Regions from separate parts of the Escherichia fergusonii ATCC 35469 genome, predicted to be linked through region 2. Evidence: predicted binding sites of a transcription regulator. Region 2 holds the regulator's gene; each other region holds the start of a gene.
The links. The regulator LexA, encoded in region 2, represses DNA repair genes until DNA is damaged. The targets are predictions, from matches to a motif close to TNCTGTATGTACATACAGNA.
Positions count from the first base shown of each region.

Region 1: the regulator LexA is predicted to act here: its motif matches at 3,054-3,073, upstream of sbmC (DNA gyrase inhibitor SbmC).
Region 3: the regulator LexA is predicted to act here: its motif matches at 2,846-2,865, upstream of EFER_RS02365 (DinI-like family protein).
Region 4: the regulator LexA is predicted to act here: its motif matches at 1,968-1,987, upstream of rmuC (DNA recombination protein RmuC).

Region 1 is NC_011740.1:2,076,392-2,082,003, forward strand. Features, by position in the region: gene EFER_RS10185 (acetate/propionate family kinase) at 1-793, shown strand, start outside; gene EFER_RS10190 (DUF496 family protein) at 903-1,238, opposite strand; gene EFER_RS10195 (FUSC family protein) at 1,406-2,464, opposite strand; gene sbmC (DNA gyrase inhibitor SbmC) at 2,571-3,038, opposite strand; partial or broken gene EFER_RS24900 (HumD family translesion DNA polymerase) at 3,405-3,655, opposite strand; gene EFER_RS10210 (acyltransferase family protein) at 3,977-5,612, shown strand, end outside.
Region 2 is NC_011740.1:4,234,219-4,239,830, forward strand. Features, by position in the region: gene plsB (glycerol-3-phosphate 1-O-acyltransferase PlsB) at 1-275, opposite strand, end outside; gene EFER_RS20615 (diacylglycerol kinase) at 446-814, shown strand; gene lexA (transcriptional repressor LexA) at 924-1,532, shown strand; gene dinF (MATE family efflux transporter DinF) at 1,605-2,930, shown strand; gene EFER_RS20630 (CsbD family protein) at 3,062-3,271, shown strand; gene zur (zinc uptake transcriptional repressor Zur) at 3,322-3,837, opposite strand; gene dusA (tRNA dihydrouridine(20/20a) synthase DusA) at 4,002-4,997, shown strand; gene pspG (envelope stress response protein PspG) at 5,132-5,374, shown strand; gene EFER_RS20650 (quinone oxidoreductase) at 5,549-5,612, opposite strand, start outside.
Region 3 is NC_011740.1:444,365-449,976, forward strand. Features, by position in the region: gene EFER_RS02350 (phosphogluconate dehydrogenase C-terminal domain-containing protein) at 1-816, shown strand, start outside; gene EFER_RS02355 (sugar-binding transcriptional regulator) at 940-1,902, shown strand; gene EFER_RS02360 (heavy metal-binding domain-containing protein) at 2,183-2,515, shown strand; gene EFER_RS02365 (DinI-like family protein) at 2,588-2,830, opposite strand; gene EFER_RS02370 (primase-helicase zinc-binding domain-containing protein) at 4,138-5,612, opposite strand, start outside.
Region 4 is NC_011740.1:3,735,545-3,741,156, forward strand. Features, by position in the region: gene ubiE (bifunctional demethylmenaquinone methyltransferase/2-methoxy-6-polyprenyl-1,4-benzoquinol methylase UbiE) at 1-403, opposite strand, end outside; gene rmuC (DNA recombination protein RmuC) at 498-1,925, opposite strand; gene EFER_RS18265 (IclR family transcriptional regulator) at 2,141-2,908, shown strand; gene EFER_RS18270 (2-dehydro-3-deoxygalactonokinase) at 2,932-3,936, shown strand; gene EFER_RS18275 (2-dehydro-3-deoxy-6-phosphogalactonate aldolase) at 3,926-4,555, shown strand; gene EFER_RS18280 (Bug family tripartite tricarboxylate transporter substrate binding protein) at 4,580-5,554, shown strand; gene EFER_RS18285 (tripartite tricarboxylate transporter TctB family protein) at 5,571-5,612, shown strand, end outside.

The DNA of each region.
Region 1 (5,612 bases), 2.2 Mb from region 2:
AACAATCGCCGTTTTCGATACAGCTTTTCATCAAACACTTGAAATGCCAGCTTATATTTACCCTCTGCCCTGGCGCTACTACCACGAACTTGGAATTCGCCGCTACGGTTTTCATGGCACCAGCCATAAGTATGTCAGTGGTAAATTAGCGGAAAAACTGGGCGTACCTCTCAGTGCATTGCGGGTAGTATGTTGTCATCTTGGTAACGGCAGCAGTGTTTGTGCAATAAAAGGCGGAAAATCGGTCAATACGTCTATGGGATTTACGCCACAATCAGGCGTCATGATGGGGACTCGCAGCGGTGATATTGATCCGTCAATTTTACCGTGGATTGCGTTGCGTGAAGGTAAAACACCGCAAGAGCTGAACCAACTCTTAAATAATGAATCGGGGTTGTTAGGGGTTTCCGGGGTTTCACCCGATTTTCGTGATATTGAACAGGCTGCAGAAAATGGTAATCAGCAGGCGCAACTGGCACTCGCCCTCTTTGCTGAACGCATCCGCGCCACCATTGGCAGCTACGTCCTGCAAATGGGCGGACTGGATGCCCTGATCTTTACTGGCGGTATCGGGGAAAACTCTGCCAGGGCGCGTGCAGCAATTTGCAACAATCTACATTTCCTTGGGTTGAGCATTGATGCCGATAAAAATCAGCACAATGCAACCTTTATACAGTCAGAACAGGCAATGGTTAAAGTTGCAGTAATAAACACTAATGAAGAGTTAATGATTGCGCGTGATGTGATGCGTATTGCTTTGCCAGAACCGGCATTACAGGAAGTGCTTGCATAAAAAAAAGTATGGTGAGGATCAGAACGATCCTCACCACTATAATCGCCATACTTCAAGTTGCATGTACTGCGTCTGCCTGCAACTTGAATTATTCAGAGTCTATAAAGCGTTATTCTGCTTTTGCTTCGCCGTTTTTCAGTTCGCCAATCGCTTTCAGCTTTTTGGAGATCTCACGACGTTCTTTCGAAAGTTCAGCATTTTTGATGATGTAATCATCAACACGGTCTTCATAATCACCTTTCATGCTGGCGATAATGCCCTGAATAGCTTCAACGCTCATACCCGGCTTAATGTAGTCACTCAGGTTATCCAGCAGCAGAACACGTTTCTGGTTGTCACGGATCTTTTTCTCAACGTCCTGAATTTCACGTTGCAGTTTGTTCTTACGACGGAACAGACGGACAAATTCCAGCACGTCCTGGAAAGAAGGTTTGTTAGTTTCCATTTCTATACCCCTGATAAAGTGAGAGTCGGATTCGTATGAGCAACCGCTTAAGGGTAAACATTACTTTTAGCCGTTGCAGATGACAATGATTTTATCCCTGGGCGTTATCATACCCGTAAACGATGCTGAATCGAAGCAGCAGCGGCGTTATTCACCTTGCATGCTCATTATTTGCGCAATGCCCGACTAATTAAATGCGAAAGCAACTCCAGTTGTCGTGCAGTTTCCATGCTTAGCCAAACATAGCCATGAATAGGGGTTTCAGCCACGTCCAACGCATGATGATGTTCAATTAATTGTCGAAGCTGCGCCGCCGTTTCGTTCAATTTTTCAGTATTGGCAAAAACGGTCTGAGGCTGACCATCATAAAGCGTATGCACAATAGTCAGTAACGTCTGCTGTACCGTAGACTGCGCCTGACGCAAATCTGGTGCATTCAACAAAACAAAGTGACTTGCTCGCGTGGCCCAGTAAGCATTGATTTGCAATTCAAGCATACAGACCAGATTACGGTTAATCGTGTGAATAGCCTCAAGAATCGATTTTGGTATGCCAGTCTCTTTACTGGCCGGTGCCAGCAGCGCTCGCATTTTCACGACTTCATTCAGCAACTCCTGGATCTGTTTATCCAGTCGCGGACGTTCAATTAAATTTGGCGAAAATGCAGTTTGGTACAGGCGGTTATAGTCAGTCAAAAAGGTCGCAGATTTGATACGCCAGTGCATAAACGCCCGCTGTGGCCAGATACCGGTAAAAATAATTGCCAACAATGATCCAAGAATGACATCACCACTTCGCCACAACGCCACATCCATGTTGCCCGTAGGCGCTCCCACCACAATTGCCAGCGTTACGCCAATCAACAGCGCCTGATAGGGTTTCTTGCCTAACGCCAGCCAACCGCAGAGGAACATAGCAGCGGCACACCACACCAACATCAATGGTAAAGAATAGAGCTCAAGTTGCAGTGCAATCAGGCCGGATATCGAGCCTAAGATCGTACCTCCGGCACGTTGTATGGCACGTGAAACTACATTTCCCCAAAACGAAATGGGCGCCATAATCACAACGGTGGTCACCAGTGCCCAGGTACTTTCCGGAATATTTAGCAGACGAGTCAGCAGGAAGGTCAGAACAAACGCCAGCGCGACCCGGATACCGTGAACCGTACGGTAATGATGGTAGACACGGATTTCAAAAGGACTTAAAGATTTGTCGGCACGCACTCGACACACTCCCGAAGGAATTACGAATGCGCAATTGTACTCATATTCACTAACTGAATGACAGCAGAGCGGGCAGCTTTAACCCGCTCTGTGTTGATCTGCGCCATTATTTAGGCAGTACCGGTACATACATTTCGATATCCCAGTAACCATCGACAGCACCATTGTTTAAATAAACCTCAAAGCACGGTTTGTGGGCCATCTGATACTGAGAATCTTCCAGCAAGCTATTAATAAATTGATACCATGGCGTGCCGAAATCATGCCCCTGAACACGGGCAACAGTAACGGCATATTGTCCACCCGCAATTTCAGTGACGTTCACCCCTTCACTGTTTTCCGGCAGACAAAAATTCTCTGGCACGGTCACCACTGTATCGCAACGTAATTTTTCTGCAGGCACCTCGTCCGGGTTATCGTAATAGACAGCGACCCACTCCAGCGGCTCAATGTTATGATTCTCAACCCACATCATGAGCTGATCAAAACCTTGCTTTACCGTTTTTTCCCACGGTCCAACCAGATGGAACCCGGCAATAGTGCGTTTCTTCTCTTGCTTAATCTCGTAATCCATACTTCCTCCGTCATTTACTGTGTTTTCATACAGTGAATGAGATGAACCAAAATCACAACAAAATAGTGATTATTATGTGAGCAGTCTCGCACATGTGCCACGTTGTCTGGCGAAAATCAGGCTTTCGGGTGAACGCCGGGTTGACTGTTGATATGAGTACGCCAGGATGGCAATTTTTGATACTCTTAAGCGTTCTGGCGCGCGCTAAAAGAGAGTAACGGACAGCGATTAATGATGAATGACGGCAAGCAGCAAGCAACTTTTTTGTTTCACGATTACGCGAAACACCCCTGAGAACCGCCATAAACAAGGGTTTCATGATTTGTGATTTTAGTTTGGTACGCAATTTGGTACACAACACAATTTTCACTTCAGCGGGTAGTCATCAAACTCACCATAACGAGCATCGTTAATGATGTATGTGATCACCACAAACATCACATCTGGACTAGTTCCGCTTTCATGCGCAGGTATTTGTTCACGCCTCCCTTTCTGCAAATCCTAAAGATGAGATTTTGGGGTTTTGGGATATCTTTTATCCGCAGTTCTCTATCCATTATGCAAACCAGTAATGAACCATCACCGTGTGATAGTGAGGCATCTGCCACGATAAGCGCAGAGAAATGATGCAGTGGTGGGCAGATTGGCTTGATGAAAAGGTGGAGTGATCCACCTTAACCCATATCGAAGAGCACAAAGCCTTGCAATCCAGTGCAAAGCTTTGTTCGTCTCAGATTACACAACCAAATACGTCAACTTAGTATCATTGGTAACACGATCACGCTATGGTACAGCTATCCAATCTATGTTTTCTTATTTTTTTGCTTGTCGATAAAAGAGCTTTTAGATGATAAAATTTGTCATCTCTTCAAACATTTAGTCAAAACATCCTGCATAAAGCCAGAAGTGTTTTAGGGCAGGTAAACCAAGAGAATAGTATGAAATCTGTGAAATATAGACCTGATATTGACGGTTTGCGCACATTGGCCGTGCTGATGGTTATCTTGTACCATATTGGTGTACAAAAAATAAGCGGCGGTTTTATAGGTGTTGATGTTTTTTTTGTTATTTCTGGATATCTCATCACTGGAATCATATATCCTAAATTACAAGACGGGACCTTTAGCTATGAAGACTTTTATCTGCGAAGGATAAAAAGAATTTACCCAACTCTACTATTAGTAGTTGCAGTGACATTCATTGCATCATATTTCTTCATGATGCAAACAGATTTTAAAGAATTCATAAATAGTGCTCTTGCATCGTTGCTTTCATTAAGCAATTTCTTTTTCATGTTGAACACTGGTGGTTACTTTGACCAGTCTACAGACAATCTCCCGCTTTTACACACATGGTCATTATCTGTTGAAGAACAGTTTTACATTCTTTGGCCGATAATATTAACCATAGCATTTAAATTTAAGAAGGGAACAGTTATATTCATAGTTTCCCTTTTGTTATCCATTGGGTATTCTCAATATCTAACATTCACTAACCCTTCATTTTCTTACTACATGATACCATCTAGAGCTTTCGAGTTGTTAATTGGTGGTATGTGCTCAATTTATCTAAAAAATACATCCCCTACAATCAAGATCAGATCTTTACTTGCATCGTTAGGTGCAACAATTATTATTGCCTCATCATTAATACTGTCAAAGAATTCAAACTTCCCTGGATTGAATGCGCTACCAGTATGTCTTGGAACTGCAATGATAATAATTGCTGGTAATGGCAATATTTATCCATCAGTTAACAAAATCCTAAGTCTTAAGCCGATTGTTTACATAGGAAAAATATCCTATGCTGCTTACTTATGGCATTGGCCATTAATTGCTTTTTATAATTATAGAGGCATTCCTTTAACACCGTTAAATCAATTAATCATTATCATTATCACACTATTTTTATCAAGCGTAACATTTCATTTCATCGAAAATAAGACCAGATATCTGAATTTTTCATTTCAAAAAACAGTCCTGCTATTTTTCGTTTTACCTGTCATTGCGTTTATAGGAATCACCATTACTTCATATAAAACAGATGGGTTCGCTTACCGATTCAAAGGTTACATCGATGAACTGAGTGATGAAAATGATCCTAGTAAAATAAGAAGCAATTGCCATACAAACTATTATAAAAACAATTGGGATATCAAAAGAATAATCCCAGAGTGTAATATTGGTGACACATCAAGACCTGTTGATGGATATCTATGGGGAGATTCATTTGGAAATGCAAGCGCAGGGTTCTTTGACTCTTATGGGAAGGCTAACGGGCTTAACTTTCAAGAAAGAACAATAAGCTGGACCCCACCTATACCCGCAACCTCCTTTGGTCTCCCTAACTTTAAAAATGAATATAAAACCAGCACAGCAAACTTTACTTCTTGGATATTCAATGAATCTCTAAGATATAAGTACGTTGTATTATCTGCAGACTGGAGGCAATATGACAAATGTTCTCGTGATGAAATCACTGGTATACCTCATGAATGTGCTCTGTTTGATTCTAATGGTAACAACATCACCAGAGACTATAGAAATAGAGTTGAATCCATGATTAAAGAATACA
Region 2 (5,612 bases):
AACACGCGTGGACCGCCGTGAATAAAGACATAGCGAGGCAGCAGCGTACCGTCGATCTCCAGTGGATCTAACGGGTCAGGGAGATCGTGCGCCAGACACTGGGCACGTAGGGTCAGCAAATCCGCTTTTGAGTTGTACGGTAAAACGTACATAATTGGACGAGAGGTATCGAGCCCCAGTTCCGGGGCAGGATCTGCCGGAATAGACTTGCTTTTTACCAGGATGCTTAATGGTAAATTCAGTAATTTGTAGTAAATTCGTGGCCAGCCGGACATAAACGATGTAAAGCCTCTGGTTAATAATGCAAATGCGCCGCAAGGATAGCAGAAAGTCGGTTGAAATTCTGTTGTATCCCTTCAACCTTCGCGTCGCGTTGTTGTCACCCGAATTACACGGGTAAACAGTTCTTTTTTATTGACGCTAATAAAGCAAAAAGGTTCTTTCAATGGCCAATAATACCACTGGATTCACCCGGATTATCAAAGCAGCAGGCTATTCCTGGAAAGGTTTTCGTGCTGCATGGGTTAATGAAGCAGCATTTCGCCAGGAGAGCGTCGCTGTATTGCTAGGCGTGGTCATCGCCTGCTGGCTGGATGTCGATGCGATTACCCGCGTATTATTAATTGGTTCAGTAATGCTGGTGATGATTGTCGAAATCCTTAACAGTGCGATCGAAGCAGTGGTTGACCGCATTGGTTCTGAATATCACGAACTTTCCGGGCGAGCCAAAGATATGGGGTCTGCCGCCGTTTTACTTTCTATTATCGTCGCACTGATAACCTGGGGCATCCTGTTGTGGTCGCATTTCCGATAATGCTTCCAGATTTCGCTAAAACTCTCGTTTATCGTGTATTTTGTGATTCCAAATTCGCCTTTCGCTGTATATACTCACAGCATAACTGTATATACACCCAGGGGGCGAAATGAAAGCGTTAACGGTCAGGCAGCAAGAGGTGTTTGATCTCATTCGGGATCACATCAGCCAGACAGGTATGCCACCGACGCGTGCGGAAATTGCGCAGCGCTTGGGGTTTCGTTCCCCAAACGCTGCTGAAGAACATCTGAAGGCGCTGGCACGTAAAGGTGTCATTGAAATTGTTTCTGGTGCTTCGCGTGGTATCCGACTGTTGCAGGAAGAAGAAGAGGGGCTGCCGCTGGTTGGGCGTGTAGCTGCTGGTGAACCACTTCTGGCACAACAGCATATTGAAGGCCATTATCAGGTCGATCCTTCTCTCTTTAAACCCAATGCGGACTTCTTACTTCGCGTTAGCGGCATGTCGATGAAAGACATTGGTATTATGGACGGCGACCTGCTGGCAGTACATAAAACACAGGACGTACGTAATGGCCAGGTCGTTGTGGCGCGTATTGATGACGAAGTTACCGTTAAGCGTTTGAAAAAACAGGGTAACAAAGTCGAACTCCTGCCAGAAAACAGTGAATTCAAACCTATTGTTGTCGATCTTCGTCAACAGAATTTCACTATTGAAGGTCTGGCTGTAGGCGTAATTCGCAACGGCGACTGGCTGTAATCAAGCTTTTAATACCGCGATGCATCAGGCATCGCGGTCTGTTTTTCACTTCTTCTCATCAGGCTTGTCTGCATGGCATTCCTTACCTCATCTGATAAAGCACTCTGGCATCTTGCCTTACCCATGATCTTCTCCAATATCACCGTCCCGTTACTGGGTCTGGTCGATACGGCAGTTATTGGTCATCTTGATAGTCCGGTTTATTTGGGCGGTGTGGCTGTAGGGGCAACGGCGACCAGCTTTCTCTTTATGTTGCTGTTGTTTTTGCGTATGAGCACCACCGGTCTTACCGCCCAGGCTTATGGTGCAAAAAATCCTCAGGCTTTAGCACGAGCACTGGTGCAACCGCTGTTGCTGGCATTAGGGGCTGGAGCATTAATTGCTCTGTTACGCACACCGATAATCGCTCTTGCTTTACATATTGTCGGTGGCAGTGAGGCTGTACTGGAACAGGCACGACGCTTTCTGGAAATCCGTTGGTTAAGTGCTCCGGCATCACTGGCTAATCTGGTATTACTTGGCTGGTTACTTGGCGTGCAATATGCCCGTGCGCCGGTTGTTCTGCTGGTGGTCGGTAATATCCTCAACATTGTGCTCGATATCTGGCTGGTGATGGGGCTTCATATGAACGTGCAGGGCGCGGCGCTGGCGACGGTTATTGCGGAATATGCAACATTGCTGATTGGTCTGCTAATGGTGCGTAAAATCCTCAAACTACGCGGTATCTCCGGTGAAATGCTGAAAACAGCCTGGCGAGGCAACTTCCGCCGCCTGCTGGCACTTAACCGCGATATCATGCTGCGTTCGTTATTGTTACAACTCTGTTTTGGCGCAATAACGGTTCTTGGCGCGCGACTGGGAAGTGACATTATCGCCGTCAACGCGGTCCTGATGACGCTACTCACCTTTACCGCCTATGCGCTGGATGGTTTTGCCTACGCGGTTGAAGCGCATTCAGGTCAGGCGTACGGTGCACGCGACGGGAGCCAGCTACTGGAGGTCTGGCGTGCAGCGTGCCGCCAGTCGGGGATCGTAGCGTTGCTGTTTTCTGTGATTTATTTGCTGGCGGGTGAACATATCATTGCCTTACTGACCTCGTTAACCCAGATCCAACAACTGGCCGATCATTATCTTTTCTGGCAAGTCATTTTGCCGCTGGTGGGGGTCTGGTGTTATCTGCTGGATGGCATGTTTATTGGTGCAACACGCGCCGCCGAAATGCGCAATAGTATGGCGGTCGCAGCAGCAGGATTCGCGCTTACGTTACTGACCTTACCGTGGCTGGGTAATCATGGTTTGTGGCTGGCATTAACCGTATTTTTGGCACTGCGAGGGCTTTCTCTGGCTTATATCTGGCGTCGTCACTGGTGTAATGGCACTTGGTTTGCAGAAACGTGATGGTTAAAAATTCTGATAAATAATTCTGATTCCAGATTCCTGACTACACTTAATCTCACGTTCAGCAGAAAACATAGCGATGTTGGACGCGACACTCTCGCTATTCACAACCTAACGATGAGGACTTGAATATGAATAAAGACGAAGTCGGCGGTAACTGGAAACAGTTGAAAGGTAAAGTGAAAGAGCAATGGGGCAAACTGACCGATGATGATATGACGGTCATTGAGGGCAAACGCGATCAGCTGGTGGGGAAAATCCAGGAACGTTATGGCTATCAGAAAGATCAGGCGGAAAAAGAGGTCGTAGACTGGGAAACCCGTAACGACTATCGCTGGTAACCCTCATGCCTGCAAGTACAAGGATGTACTCCCTCTGTAAGACAATGTTGTTAGCGCGGCTTTTTCTTCACCTGAATGGAATGGTCGTGCTGGCACTTTTCAGGATGACGACACGCTTCAACTTCAACACACGCTGCACATAATCCATGTGCTTCAATCACATTATGCCGCAAGGCAAAGCCCATTTTTGCCGCCAGAGTATGCATAATATCTTCCACACCTTCCGCACACTCTTCTTTCACCGCGCCACAACGATCGCAAATAAACATCGCAGACGTATGGGTCGGCTGATCAAACAGATGGCAGAGTACATAGCTGTTGGTGGATTCCACCTTATGTACAAATCCCTGCTCCAGCAGAAAATCCAGTGCACGATAAACCGTCGGTGGTTTGGCTTGTGGTTCGGATTCGCGCAATAAATCCAATAGATCGTAAGCACTGATAGCGCCTTCCTGGAGGCTCATCAGACGTAGCACTTCGAGGCGCTGCGGAGTCAGGCGCACATTACGCTGGCTGCAGAGTTTTTCAGCCTGCGCCAGTAACTCCTGCGTTGTGGTCATTTCCATTTAGCACCTCAAAATATGGGAAATAAGGAAGTCCTTACTTTATCATGTTCTCTGTTAAACGCCGAGATCCCCGGTTACTCAAGCCCTTCACCAGAGCATTGCCTTCTGGCTTAATCGTTATGCTATAGTAGCGCCCCCATTTACCAAATGATTAAAAAATCGCCATGTCAGCAGAATCACAAACCGCTTATCCCGCTTACCGTTTCTCCATTGCTCCGATGCTCGACTGGACAGACAGGCACTGCCGTTATTTCTTGCGTCTGCTCTCTCGTAATACGCTGCTGTATACCGAGATGGTGACCACGGGGGCGATTATTCACGGTAAAGGTGATTACCTGGCATACAGCGAAGAAGAGCATCCGGTGGCATTGCAACTGGGTGGTAGCGATCCGGCGGCGCTGGCACAGTGTGCGAAACTGGCGGAAGCGCGTGGATATGATGAAATCAACCTCAATGTGGGCTGCCCGTCTGATCGCGTACAGAACGGTATGTTTGGTGCGTGCCTGATGGGTAACGCGCAGCTGGTGGCGGACTGCGTGAAAGCGATGCGTGATGTGGTGTCGATTCCGGTGACGGTGAAAACGCGTATTGGTATTGACGACCAGGACAGCTACGAATTTCTTTGTGATTTTATCAACACCGTTTCCGGTAAGGGTGAGTGTGAGATGTTTATCATCCACGCCCGTAAAGCCTGGCTTTCCGGTTTAAGCCCGAAAGAAAACAGGGAGATCCCGCCACTTGATTATCCTCGTGTCTATCAGCTGAAGCGCGATTTCCCCCATTTAACAATGTCGATTAACGGCGGGATCAAGTCGCTGGAGGAAGCCAAAATGCATCTGCAGCATATGGATGGCGTAATGGTCGGGCGTGAGGCTTATCAGAATCCTGGTATTCTGGCGGCGGTAGATCGAGAAATTTTTGCTTCTACAGATACAGATGCTGATCCGGTCGCAGTGGTGCGGGCAATGTACCCCTACATTGAACGTGAACTTAGCCAGGGAACGTATCTGGGGCATATCACGCGGCATATGCTGGGGCTGTTCCAGGGGATTCCAGGAGCACGTCAATGGCGGCGTTATTTAAGCGAAAACGCCCATAAACCCGGCGCGGATATTAACGTACTGGAACATGCTTTAAAGCTGGTTGCAGATAATCGTTAATTTTTAACCAAAACTTAGTCAAATTCACCACGCCCTGCGTTAACTCGCGGGGCGTTTTGTTTATAAATCAATAGATTATTTGTTGGCATGATTCTTGTAACGCCAGCAAGAGAATTCATTTTTGGGAGAACATCATGCTGGAACTACTTTTTGTGATTGGCTTCTTTGTCATGTTGCTGGTCACCGGCGTCTCTTTTCTCGGGGTAATTGCTGCCCTGGCAGTGGCGACCGCATTTATGTTTTTGGGCGGTATGCTGGCACTGATGATTAAGTTATTGCCGTGGTTGTTGTTAGCCGTTGCGATAGTGTGGGTTATCAGGGCGATTAAATCGCCAAAATTGCCACAATATCAGCGCAATAACCGCTGGCGTTACTAAGGGATTGTGCGGAGGATCACAACCTCAGTTTTTGCCCTTAGAACAAAATAGGAATTGATAATTAAATCTGTCACTATTGCGCGTCAAACAAATTCATCGAGCTGTACCCTACATACAGCCGAACTAAAAAAGAAAGGGCTTCCCAGGTGGAAGCCCAATTTCTTTCTACAATACTCAAGGAATCAATAAACTGGAGCCTTGTGTCGCCCGGCTTTCCAGAACTTCATGGGCACGCTGC
Region 3 (5,612 bases), 800 kb from region 2:
GGCAAAATGGGGATGCGTATTTCAGCTAATTTCCAGAACAGCGCCTATCACGTTTTTTATTGCGAAAACTCACCGGCGGCACAGCAGCAGATCATCGCGAAAGGGCGCGAGCTTTCCGACGCGCAGTCCGTCGTTCCGTTAAGCGATGTGGTTATTCTGGCAGTACCTGATATTGCGCTGGGGAAAGTTTCAGAATCGGTCGTTCCGCAGATGAAACAGGGGGCAATTTTACTGACGCTTGATCCAGCAGCCGCTTATGCGAATCTCATCGCCCAGCGTGATGGGATTGAGTACGCCGTTGCGCACCCCTGTCACCCGTCGGTGTTCCTGCAACGCTATACCAAAGAAGAACATGAAGATGCCTTTGGCGGCGTTGCGGCAGTGCAGCACGTTGCCGCCTCTTTTGAGACCGGCAGCGAAGCGCAAAAAGCGCAGTTAAGTCAAGTGATCAGCTGCATGTATGGCCCGGTAGAGCAGGTGCATTGGGTGACGGTGAAGCAGCTTGCTTACCTGGAGCCTACGCTGGTAGAGACGGTGGCCTGCATGGTTGGTGCCTTTATGAAAGAAGCGCTTGATGAGACGGTGAAACACAGCGGTGTCCCGGAAGAGGCGGCGAAAGCCATGCTGTACGGACATATTCAGATTGCGCTTGCTGTGGCTTTCCGGGCGACGAACCCGTTCTCTGATGCCTGCATGATTGCGATGGAATATGGCCGCGAAAAAATCGTTAAGCCGGACTGGAAAGTGATTTTTGAAGAGCAGGAACTGGATAAAGTCATCGCCAGAATGTTGAAAATCGACCGCATTAAACGTTGATACAACGCTCCGCTATCCCCCTGATGGCGGAGCAGATCTTTTTCTCTGCGTCAGCAGATCTGATACAATTTTTGCTAAACGGCAATGTCATCCCTCTTTTCTTCTATGGAGAACCCGCCTCGCATGGACAAATCCAGCCAGACTCAGGATTTTGAACTACTCACCGAGATAGCCATTGCGTACTACTGCGATGAGGTCACACAAGAAGAGATAGCCAATCGATTCGGTTTTTCACGGATTAAAATTGGTCGGTTACTAAAGCGTGCGAAAGAAGAGGGCATTGTCGAGATTAACGTTCGTTATCATCCGGTTTTCAGCACCCAGCTTGAAAAACAGATGCAGGAACGTTTCCCGATCTCCCGCGCTTTGATTGCTCTTGATCATAATGATGAAGATGAACAGCGCCGCCAGGTGGCAGCGCTGGTTTCTAATTATCTCGCCAATAATCTGCGTGACAATATGGTCGTCGCGGTCGGGCAGGGGCGTAATGTGGCGGCAGTCGCTGAACACATCAGCCCAATCCAGACAAAAGATTGTCATTTTGTTTGCGGTATTGGCGGTACGCATCGTCCTGGCGATATCATCAACGCCGACCATATCAGCCGTCTTCTGGCGAAGAAATTTGGCGGCAGCAGCGAATCGCTCTATGCGCCCGCCTACGTTGAAAATCCCGAGCTTAAAGTGGCGTTGATGCGTAATGGCACCATAAAGGAGACGCTGGATCGCGCACGCAAAGCGGATATCGCGCTGGTAGGTATTGGTGATATGAATGAGAACAGCTATATGGTGAAGCTGGGCTGGTTTACGCCGCAGGAGATCAACGATGCCAGTCTCAATCAGGGGGTCACGGGCGATATAGCGGGGTATGATTTCTTCAACGCCCAGGGGAAACATGTCAATACCGTGATGGACGATCGCGTCATCGGGTTGAGTATTGAAGAGCTACGCCAGATCCCGTGCGTTATTGCTATCGCCTCCGAGAACACCAAAGCAATGTCAATTATGGGAGCATTACGTACTGGTGTGATTGATATTATCGCCACCAGTGCGCGCAATATCCGCACTATTTTGAGTATGACGCAATAGTTTGGGATTAATAAATCCAGTGGGTGATATTGCCAATTGTGTAGGTATATAAATCGAAACACAACGACAGGCGGCTATCCTGACTCTTTCATGTGGCTCTATAGCCAAATTTTATGATTATCGCAGGAATACCGTCTTTTATGGCATCGTGTTCCTCTGCTTGTTGGCGAGATAATTAAAGTGGGATGCTCTGCCAGGCGAATCATGACAACATACGGCAATGGGGCATTTACACCAAACCGGATGAAGCGAACTCATATTTGAGCTACTCAGGAGGAACATGGGACTTTTTGACAAACTTGGTGGAGCGCGTGAAAACACGTTTATGACGCAGGGCTGCACCACTCTTCCCTCATTGCCGGGGTATGATGTGGTGGAGTCTCTCGGTATTGTTGAATACGTTATTAAAAACGTTGCTGGTGACATAACAAAGCGAGAGACAAGCGTGTTTCAAAAGTTACTTGAAACGGCAAAAAAAAGTGGTGCGAATGCGGTTGTTAACGCCAGAATTATGACGGGCTCATACGAAGCGCAGGGGCCAAAATGGCAGGTTACCTATGTAATAGCCTATGGGGATGCCGTAGTAGTTAAAAAACTGACTTGTTCCCCGTAGCTGCAGGGCGAGAATGGGCGCAGATCCGCAACAGCGATATCAATATACGGTTGAAGCGGATCTTCCAGGATATCACTCACTTACCAGCCAGAATTCCGCTTCTTCGAACATTTCCTGAACGACGGCACTTATCCGCTCTTTCTCATGTTTGCTGGCATCCGTGTTAATCGCTGGCAGTGTCATCATCGGTTTAACCCGGACATCTGCATCCGGGAAGATCCGGTGCACTCTCTTACTCAGTTCATCTAAAATGATCTCTTTTGCACCAGGCAGACCATCAAAATTCCTTTTGTCATAAACGAGTTCCACGAACATTGCGCATTGCCTCTTAACTGGACGTATATACAGTTTTTATACTGTATTTCTAACCAGTATTCAAGATATGGCACTTCGCATCTACTATTCAGATGCACGCCTACATCATCAATGATGTGAGAACGGTAGAGCTTGAGGATTATATTTTTGTACGCATAAGCAGACTGAATTCGCAATACGCGGGTTCAGATTCTTGATAAATTGCGCATTGTTCCTGCCGGATGCGGGGTAAATGTTTTGTTCGTTCTGAAATGTCAATAAAATACAATGCATTTCAGGAGGTTAGTCGGCCTGATAAGCGTAGCGCATCAGGCAATTTGCATTTGTCATCAGTCGCAATCCGCATTACATGGTTCTTTATTGTCACTACTCAAATTCGCTGTCGCCATTTTGCCGCCACAGCCCAAGAAAAAGGCTACGCTTTCGCGTATCCATTTGATTTATTTTATGAGTGCGAAATATCGTCAGCACACACTTCTATGGCTCTGTCTTTCTTTACATTCCACCTACGCTCGGCAACTAACAGAAAGTGTTGGTATTGGCCTCATGGGAATTTCTCGCTGTTTTTTCTGATGTTCCAGAGGAGCGTCATTGCCATGAGTCGTCTCCATGCTTTTAGACCCAATGAAAACGATGGTTCTTTTCGTTGGGCCTGACAATGGGCTTAAAAAGTTCAGAATAAATTAGTTTGCTTGAGATTTTGCGAGACAAATTGAAGGCACAAAAAAGCCCGCAGGGCTTGCGCCATGCAGGCTTTCAGGACTTCATCGGATGGCTCTGGTAATCACCGATGGAGAATTTTGGTGGGCTGGCGGAGTTTGAATAAATATTGTATTGCTTTGATTTTTAATGATTTTATTTAATTCAGTTTTTATGCGTATACCTAATCGTATACCAATGGCTGTAAGTTAATGTGAAATGAAAGCGTATTTTTATTTGGATTGATGCTATATCGTACAGGAAAAAATTTTTTTTCGAAAGAACTGTTCACACTGTTCACCCTTTGATTTTCTCCTTTTATTTCATAGTGATAGGTGGTGAATAATGGGTGAAGGGTGAACATTCGATTCTTCACCTCCGGCATTCTGCCGGTGTGACTCATACCGGTGATTAATCCCCCGTACTGAAAATCGCACAGGGAGAAAAAAGTTTTTTTTGATTTGATTGTTCACACTGTTCACCTTTCATTTTTCTCTTTTAATTTCAGTGTGATAACGGGTGAACATACGGTGAAGGGTGAACAGTGGATTGTTCACCTTCGGGGAATTCAGGGATAAAAAAAGACCGGCAGATGCCGGTCAGGTGGGTCAGGCTGTTGCAGGGTCGTCACATTTTGGCAGCCAGTCGCCGTAGCTTTCCTCTTTCAGTGTCAGGTTGGTCTGTATCCCCTGTTTGGTATGGCGCTTCTCGTAATTCAGTCCGTATTCCTTCAGCATCACCGGCAGCCCCAGCCCGAACATTTTCAGACTGAGTACATTCCGGTAGCCGTTTGCCTCCATGTAGGCCAGATAGGCGTGATAGAGGTATTTACGGTAATTACGCGGGATGATACTGGCGTTCCCCATATACATGCCGCTGGTCTGCGGCAGGGTTTCCAGATAGCCGATAAAATCAAACGTCGGGTCGGCATCCCGTTTGATGTTCAGTGCCTCGTCTGAGTTCTGCTGGGACTGAAGCAGTGACCGGGCGAGCATCGGGTCGCTGAACTTCTGCATCAGGTGACGCACGATGACCGCCAGCTCGCGGGTGATTTTGTCCTTAAGCTGCGGGTCGCGCTCCTGCGGGGCTATCTGTTCCGGGAAGTGAATAATCACCCGCCGGCGTGACACGCCGCCGCTGCGGTCGGTGAAGCGCATCGGGTTATTGTTCACGGCCAGAATCACCGCCGGGATGTGCGTGGAGTACGCATCCCGGTATTTCGGGTCAACGGACACTGCATCGCCGCCGGTGATGGCCTTGAGTCCGGCTCCGTCGCCGCTCCATTTTTCCTGGTCCGGCAGGCGTATCAGTGAGAAGCCAGTTAACGCGGCACGTTCACGCGGGGATTCCAGCGTCTCAATGGTGGCCGACGTGGCGTTATCCTCACCGGCCAGCAGGGTGGCTATTTCGGCCATGATACTTTTGCCGCTGCCGCCGGGACCGGTCACCTCCAGAAAGAGCTGCCAGTCGTAGCGGTTTGCCAGCACCATAAACAGTGCGGCCAGAATCACGTCGCGTTTTTCCGCACGACCACCGGCAGCACGGTCAAGCCAGCGCCAGAACGCGGGAGCGTGGGTTTCCAGCGTTTCACCGTCCACCGGCGGGGTGAAATCCACATCACACAGGGTACGCATCCAGTGTGACGGACTGTGCGGGTGGAACGTACCGTTCTGCGTGTCGAGCACGCCGTTACGAAAGCCAATCAGGCGGCGGGAGGGGGCTTCCTGCTGCGGAATAATCAGCTTCAGGGTGTCCACCACGGAGGCCACCTTCCCGGAGGAGAATGGCGCGCGCAGACGCTGAAACAGCCCGGCCACATCCCGGGCAAAGTCCTGTGGCGGCAGCACCTTCCAGACACCATTTTCATAGCGGGACAGAAGCTGGCCGTTGGCATCGACCGCGAGCGCCTCGCCGTAATGCTCATAGATACGCATGGCCTTTTCGCTGGTACTCATGGCGGAAAACTCCGCTTCGCTCATGGTGTCGAACGGGCTTTCAGCCGGTGGCCGGATGGCATCATAAATGGCCTTACGGGTGGCCTCCCCGCCGTACTGCGTGAAGGCATCATTCCAGTCACCGAAGA
Region 4 (5,612 bases), 500 kb from region 2:
CAAAGGTGTTATCCGGGAATGGCAGCGCTTCGGCGTTTGCCTGCACATATTCCACATTCCCAATTACACCGATATTGCGCAGCTTTTCGCGGCCCATTTTGAGCATCGATTCGTTGATATCGGCAAGGACGACTTTACCGGTTTCGCCCACCATGCGGGAGAATTTAGCTGTCAGATCGCCCGTACCGCCCGCCAGGTCGAGGACAGTTTGTCCACGGCGTACGCCACTGCAATCAATCGTGAAGCGTTTCCACAAACGATGTATGCCAAAAGACATCAAATCATTCATGACATCGTATTTCGATGCCACGGAATGGAAAACATGGGCGACCATATCCGCTTTTTGTTCCTTCGCGACGGTCTGAAAACCAAAGTGCGTCGTTTCTTGTGACTTATCCACCATCTCAGTGCCTGCTCATCAAAAAATTGTTCCAGAAGTGTAACAGATTGGGCGTCATTGCCCTACATTTCCGCCCGGCCTCACTACCCCCAAAGAGCTAGTGCGACTGTTGATTATATTCTTCATCGCGTTGATAAACTTCATCATTCGGCTGCTCCGGAACTGATCGTAAACGGTACTCCTCATCCTGGTTTACCGCCTGATCAGTCAATTCAGGATTAATCTCGCGTTTAATTTCTACCCCTAAACCGCGAAACGCTTCTGCCTGCGCCAGCACATTTCCGCGACCTGAAGAGAGTTTTTTCATTGCCTGACGATAGTTGTCCTGTGCTTTGTCCAGACTTTGACCGATCGCGGACATATCATCGACAAACAAGCGCATTTTGTCGTACAACTTGCTGGCGCGATCGGCTATTTTCTGAGCGTTGCGGCTTTGATGCTCATAGCGCCAGAGGTTGGCGATAGTGCGCAGCGCCACCAGCAGCGTGGTCGGGCTAACCAGCATGATATTGTTTTTCAACGCTTCGGTGATCAGCTCCGGCTGGCGGTCAAGCGCCAGTAAAAAAGCGGGTTCAACAGGGATAAACATCAGCACGTAATCCAGGGTTCGCAGCCCCGGCAGTTGTTGATAATCTTTGCGCCCCAGTAAGCGGATATGGTTACGCACCGACGCGATATGCTCCTGTAGCGCGCTTTCACGTGCGTAGTCATCTTCAGCGTTGAAATAACGTTCATAGGCAACCAGCGTCATTTTGGCGTCGATCACCACATCTTTGCCCTGCGGCAACCGCACAATGACATCTGGTTGCATTCGCGAACGCGTGTCGGTTTCGATGCTCACCTGAGTCTGATATTCATACCCTTCACGCAGACCAGACGCCTCCAGTACGCGGGTTAGCACCACTTCGCCCCAGTTGCCCTGGGTTTTATTGTCGCCTTTCAGGGCGCGAGTGAGGTTAATGGCTTCCTGGGCCATTTGCGCATTAAGCTGCTGGAGATTGCGGATTTCATGCGCCAGCGTATGGCGTTCTTGTGCTTCTTTACCAAAGCTCTCCTGAACCTGACGGCGAAAACCGTCCAGTTGTTCACGTAGCGGCGACAACAGGCTGTTCAGACTCTGACGGTTTTGCTCATCAACCCGGCGATTGCTGTGCTCGAAAATACGGTTGGCGAGGTTTTCAAACTGCTCACTGAGGCGCTGTTCGCTGTTGATCATTTGGCGAATTTTATCGTCAGCATGTTGCTGCGCAGCTTCCATCCGCGTGGTGACTTCACGCAGATCCGCCTCCAGCGAGGTGTTAATGCTTTGCAGACTGCGCACTTCATTATTGAGTAACTCGCACTCAGCACGCCAATGTTCGCTTTGGGTAATTTGTTGTTTTGCCGCACTTAACTCCGCGACCATCTCTTCACGTTCAGCGAATTGCTCGGCTTTTTGCTGCGCATGCTGATAACTGGCAATCAGCCAGCCAATCGCCACGCTCACCAACGCAATAACTGCGTAAACCATGATTGAGATATCCACAACGCCTCCAGCCTCATTACTTACCCGCACAAAATAGAATTGTGCTGTACAAACGTCCAGTTTGAAAGAAGTTTCCTGCGAGGCGCTACGCAAAACGATCGTTAATTTTCATTATTTTATCCCACAATATGAGATGAAGTTTATATTGTGGGATATATCACCTTTTCCCCACTTCATTATGTGGAACACTTCAGCAATATCATCAGGAGAAACGTATGGCAGAAACCTCTTCAACCACCGCAGGCGCACAAACGTTATTACGCGGACTGGCGGTTCTTAATGCTGTTTATAACGGCTGCCATGACCTGAAAAGTATCGGCGAGTTCACCGGCACGACCCGGAGCACAACCCATCGTTTAGTCACCGTTCTGGTGGAACAACGCTACCTGCGCCATGTCCCAACGCAGGGCTACCAACTGGGTGCCAAACTGATCGAATTCGGTGCCAGAGCACTGGAAAGCACCTCGCTGTACGAAGTTGCCCAGCCCGTTTTGCAACGCCTTGCCCGTTACACCCTGGACACCGTGCATCTGGGGATCGTTGAAGGCGACGAAGTGCTGTATCTGGAGAAGATCAACAGCCAGCGCGGGCTGGAAATGCGCTCACGCCCAGGCCATCGCATGCCACTGGCAATCACCGGCATCGGCAAGGCATTGATCCTCAACCGAACAGAAGAAGAGTGGCGCACGCTGTTTAAGACCTGTGGTGATGAAACAAAACTGGGCACATTTATTCAGAACATGCGTCGTTATGCCGCCAGTGGTTTTGCTTTTGATCTGGAAGAGAACGAGCCGACTATCCGTTGCGTTGCAGCGCCGGTATACAACGCCCGGGATGAAATTGTGGCGGCTATTTCTGTCGCCAGTACCACTACGTATATGTCACTGGCGCGTCTGGAAGAACTGGCACCTTACGTCAAATCCTGTGCAGAAGAGATATCCGCTGAACTGGGCTGGGGTAAGCACGTCCACAAAAATAAATAAACCATGACTAAAGGAAACGGCTAATGTCGGGAAACACCTCATTTATTGCCCTGGACTGGGGAACGTCATCGCTTCGGGCATGGCGTTTTGGTGACTCACCAAATCCACAAGAAAAACGTGAATTCCCGTGGGGGATCATGAAATTACCCTCCCAGGCAGCAACACGTGAGGACGCTTTCCACGATACGTTTTTACGTGTCTGCGGCGACTGGCTGGCACAATCCCCATGCCCGGTTCTGGCTTGCGGCATGATCGGCAGTGCGCAAGGGTGGCAACCAGCAGCTTATTTACCTTGCCCGGTCACTCTTGAGGGTCTGGCAAAGCAGTTGACGCCTGTTATCCACCAGCAGCAGACAATGCTGCACATCATTCCTGGCGTGATTAAAGAAGGTGAAATGCCCGAAGTGATGCGTGGTGAAGAGACACAAATCTTCGGTGCTATCTCGATGGAACCGGCCCTGCACAACGCAATCCATCAGGGTATGCCTGTGCTGATTGGCTTACCTGGCACACATGCGAAATGGGCTGTAGTTGAAAACAACACCATTACCGATTTCCGAACCTTTATGACTGGCGAGTTATTTGATGTTTTATCCCGCCATTCGATTCTCGGTGCCACCATGCGTTCGGGAGATGAACCGCACTGGGATGCCTTCGCCCACGGGCTGACAGCAGCACAAGAGCATCATCAGACCGGATTATTATCGACGCTATTTTCGACCCGTTCGCGCCTGCTGACCAGTAATCTTACGCCGTCCTCACAGGGGGATTATCTTTCAGGATTACTGATAGGCCATGAATTATGCGGTCTGGCATCCAGTTTGCTACGTGATTTACCCGCCACAACACCGATCGCCTTAATCGGTAGCGCCACTCTGAACAGCCGCTATTCACAAGCATTCAGCCACGTTTTTCCCGACAGACAGCTACACGCCATTCCTAATGCCACTGAACAGGGGTTATGGCGAATCGCCCACGCTGCCGGGCTACTCTCCACCAACGCCAGGGAATGTACTCATGCCATTTAATACGCTTTTGCAAAAAACCGGGTTAGTCGCCATTTTACGCGGCGTGAAACCGGATGAGATTGTCGCCATCGGTGAAAAGCTGTATGCCGCTGGATTTCGCCTGATTGAGATTCCCATGAACTCGCCGGAGCCGTTGCAAAGTATCAGTTTACTGCGCGACGCCCTGCCTAAGGACTGCCTGGTCGGAGCCGGAACTGTGCTTTCGGTGGAGCAAGTCGTCGCGGTTAAAGAGGCTGGAGGCCAGATTATCGTGATGCCGCATTGCGATACTGCGGTGATCCGTCGTGCCCGTGCGCTGGGTATGTATTGTGCGCCTGGCGTCGCTACGCCCACCGAAGCTTTTGCTGCCATTGAACATGGCGCCAATGCCATCAAGCTGTTCCCGGCTGAACAAATTACGCCTGAAGTCACCAAAGCCTGGCGTGCGGTTATTCCACAATCCGTTCCGATGTTACCGGTTGGCGGTATCACTCCAGACACAATGGCGCGTTATCTGAGCCACGGCGCAAACGGCTTTGGCCTCGGTTCTGCGCTATATCGCCCCGGCATGACGCCAGAGCAAGTCTATGAAAATGCAGTACTGTTTATGAATGCATGGAACAATTTAAATAGCAACTAACTGATAAATAAGGATATAAAAGCAATGATAAAACATCTTACCTTACCGAAAAAAATGGCTGCAATGGTACTTCTTGCCGGCGCTGCCCTCAGCACTGCGCCTGTGCAGGCGGCCTCCTGGCCAACCAAACAGATCGAGTTAGTCGTCCCCTACGCGGCCGGAGGCGGTACGGACCTGGTTGCCCGAGCCTTTGCAGATGCCGCCAAAAACCATTTACCCGTCAGCATCGGGGTTATCAATAAACCTGGCGGTGGCGGCGCTATCGGCCTGAGTGAAATCGCCGCTGCCCGCCCTAACGGTTACAAAATTGGTTTAGGCACGGTTGAACTGACCACCCTTCCCAGCCTCGGAATGGTGCGTTTTAAAACCAGCGACTTTAAACCCATTGCCCGTCTGAACGCGGATCCGGCTGCTATCACCGTCCGTTCTGATGCGCCGTGGAATAGCTATGAAGAATTTATGACTTACGCCAAAGCGAATCCCGGAAAAGTACGCATTGGTAACTCAGGCACCGGAGCTATCTGGCATCTGGCGGCAGCTGCACTGGAAGACAAAACGGGCGCAAAGTTTTCCCATGTCCCGTATGACGGCGCAGCTCCTGCCATTACAGGTCTGTTAGGCGGGCATATTGAAGCGGTTTCCGTAAGCCCAGGTGAAGTTATCAACCATGTGAAAGGCGGCAAGCTGAAGACACTGGTAGTGATGGCTGATGAGCGTATGAAAACCATGCCTGACGTACCGACGTTAAAAGAGAAAGGCGTTGATCTCTCCATCGGCACCTGGCGCGGTCTGATCGTGTCGCAAAAAACGCCGCAGGATGTGGTTGATGTTCTGGCTAAGGCCGCAAAAGAGACGGCTGAAGAGCCTGCATTCCAGGATGCACTGCAAAAGTTGAATCTCAACTATGCATGGCTTGATGGTGCCAGCTTCCAGACCCAAATCAACGAACAGGAAAAGTACTTTGACGAGTTACTAACTCGGCTGGGCTTGAAAAAATAATCCCGAGGTACGGTCGATGAACACAAAACAGTCTGTTGCTCAACTCGCCGTACCGCAC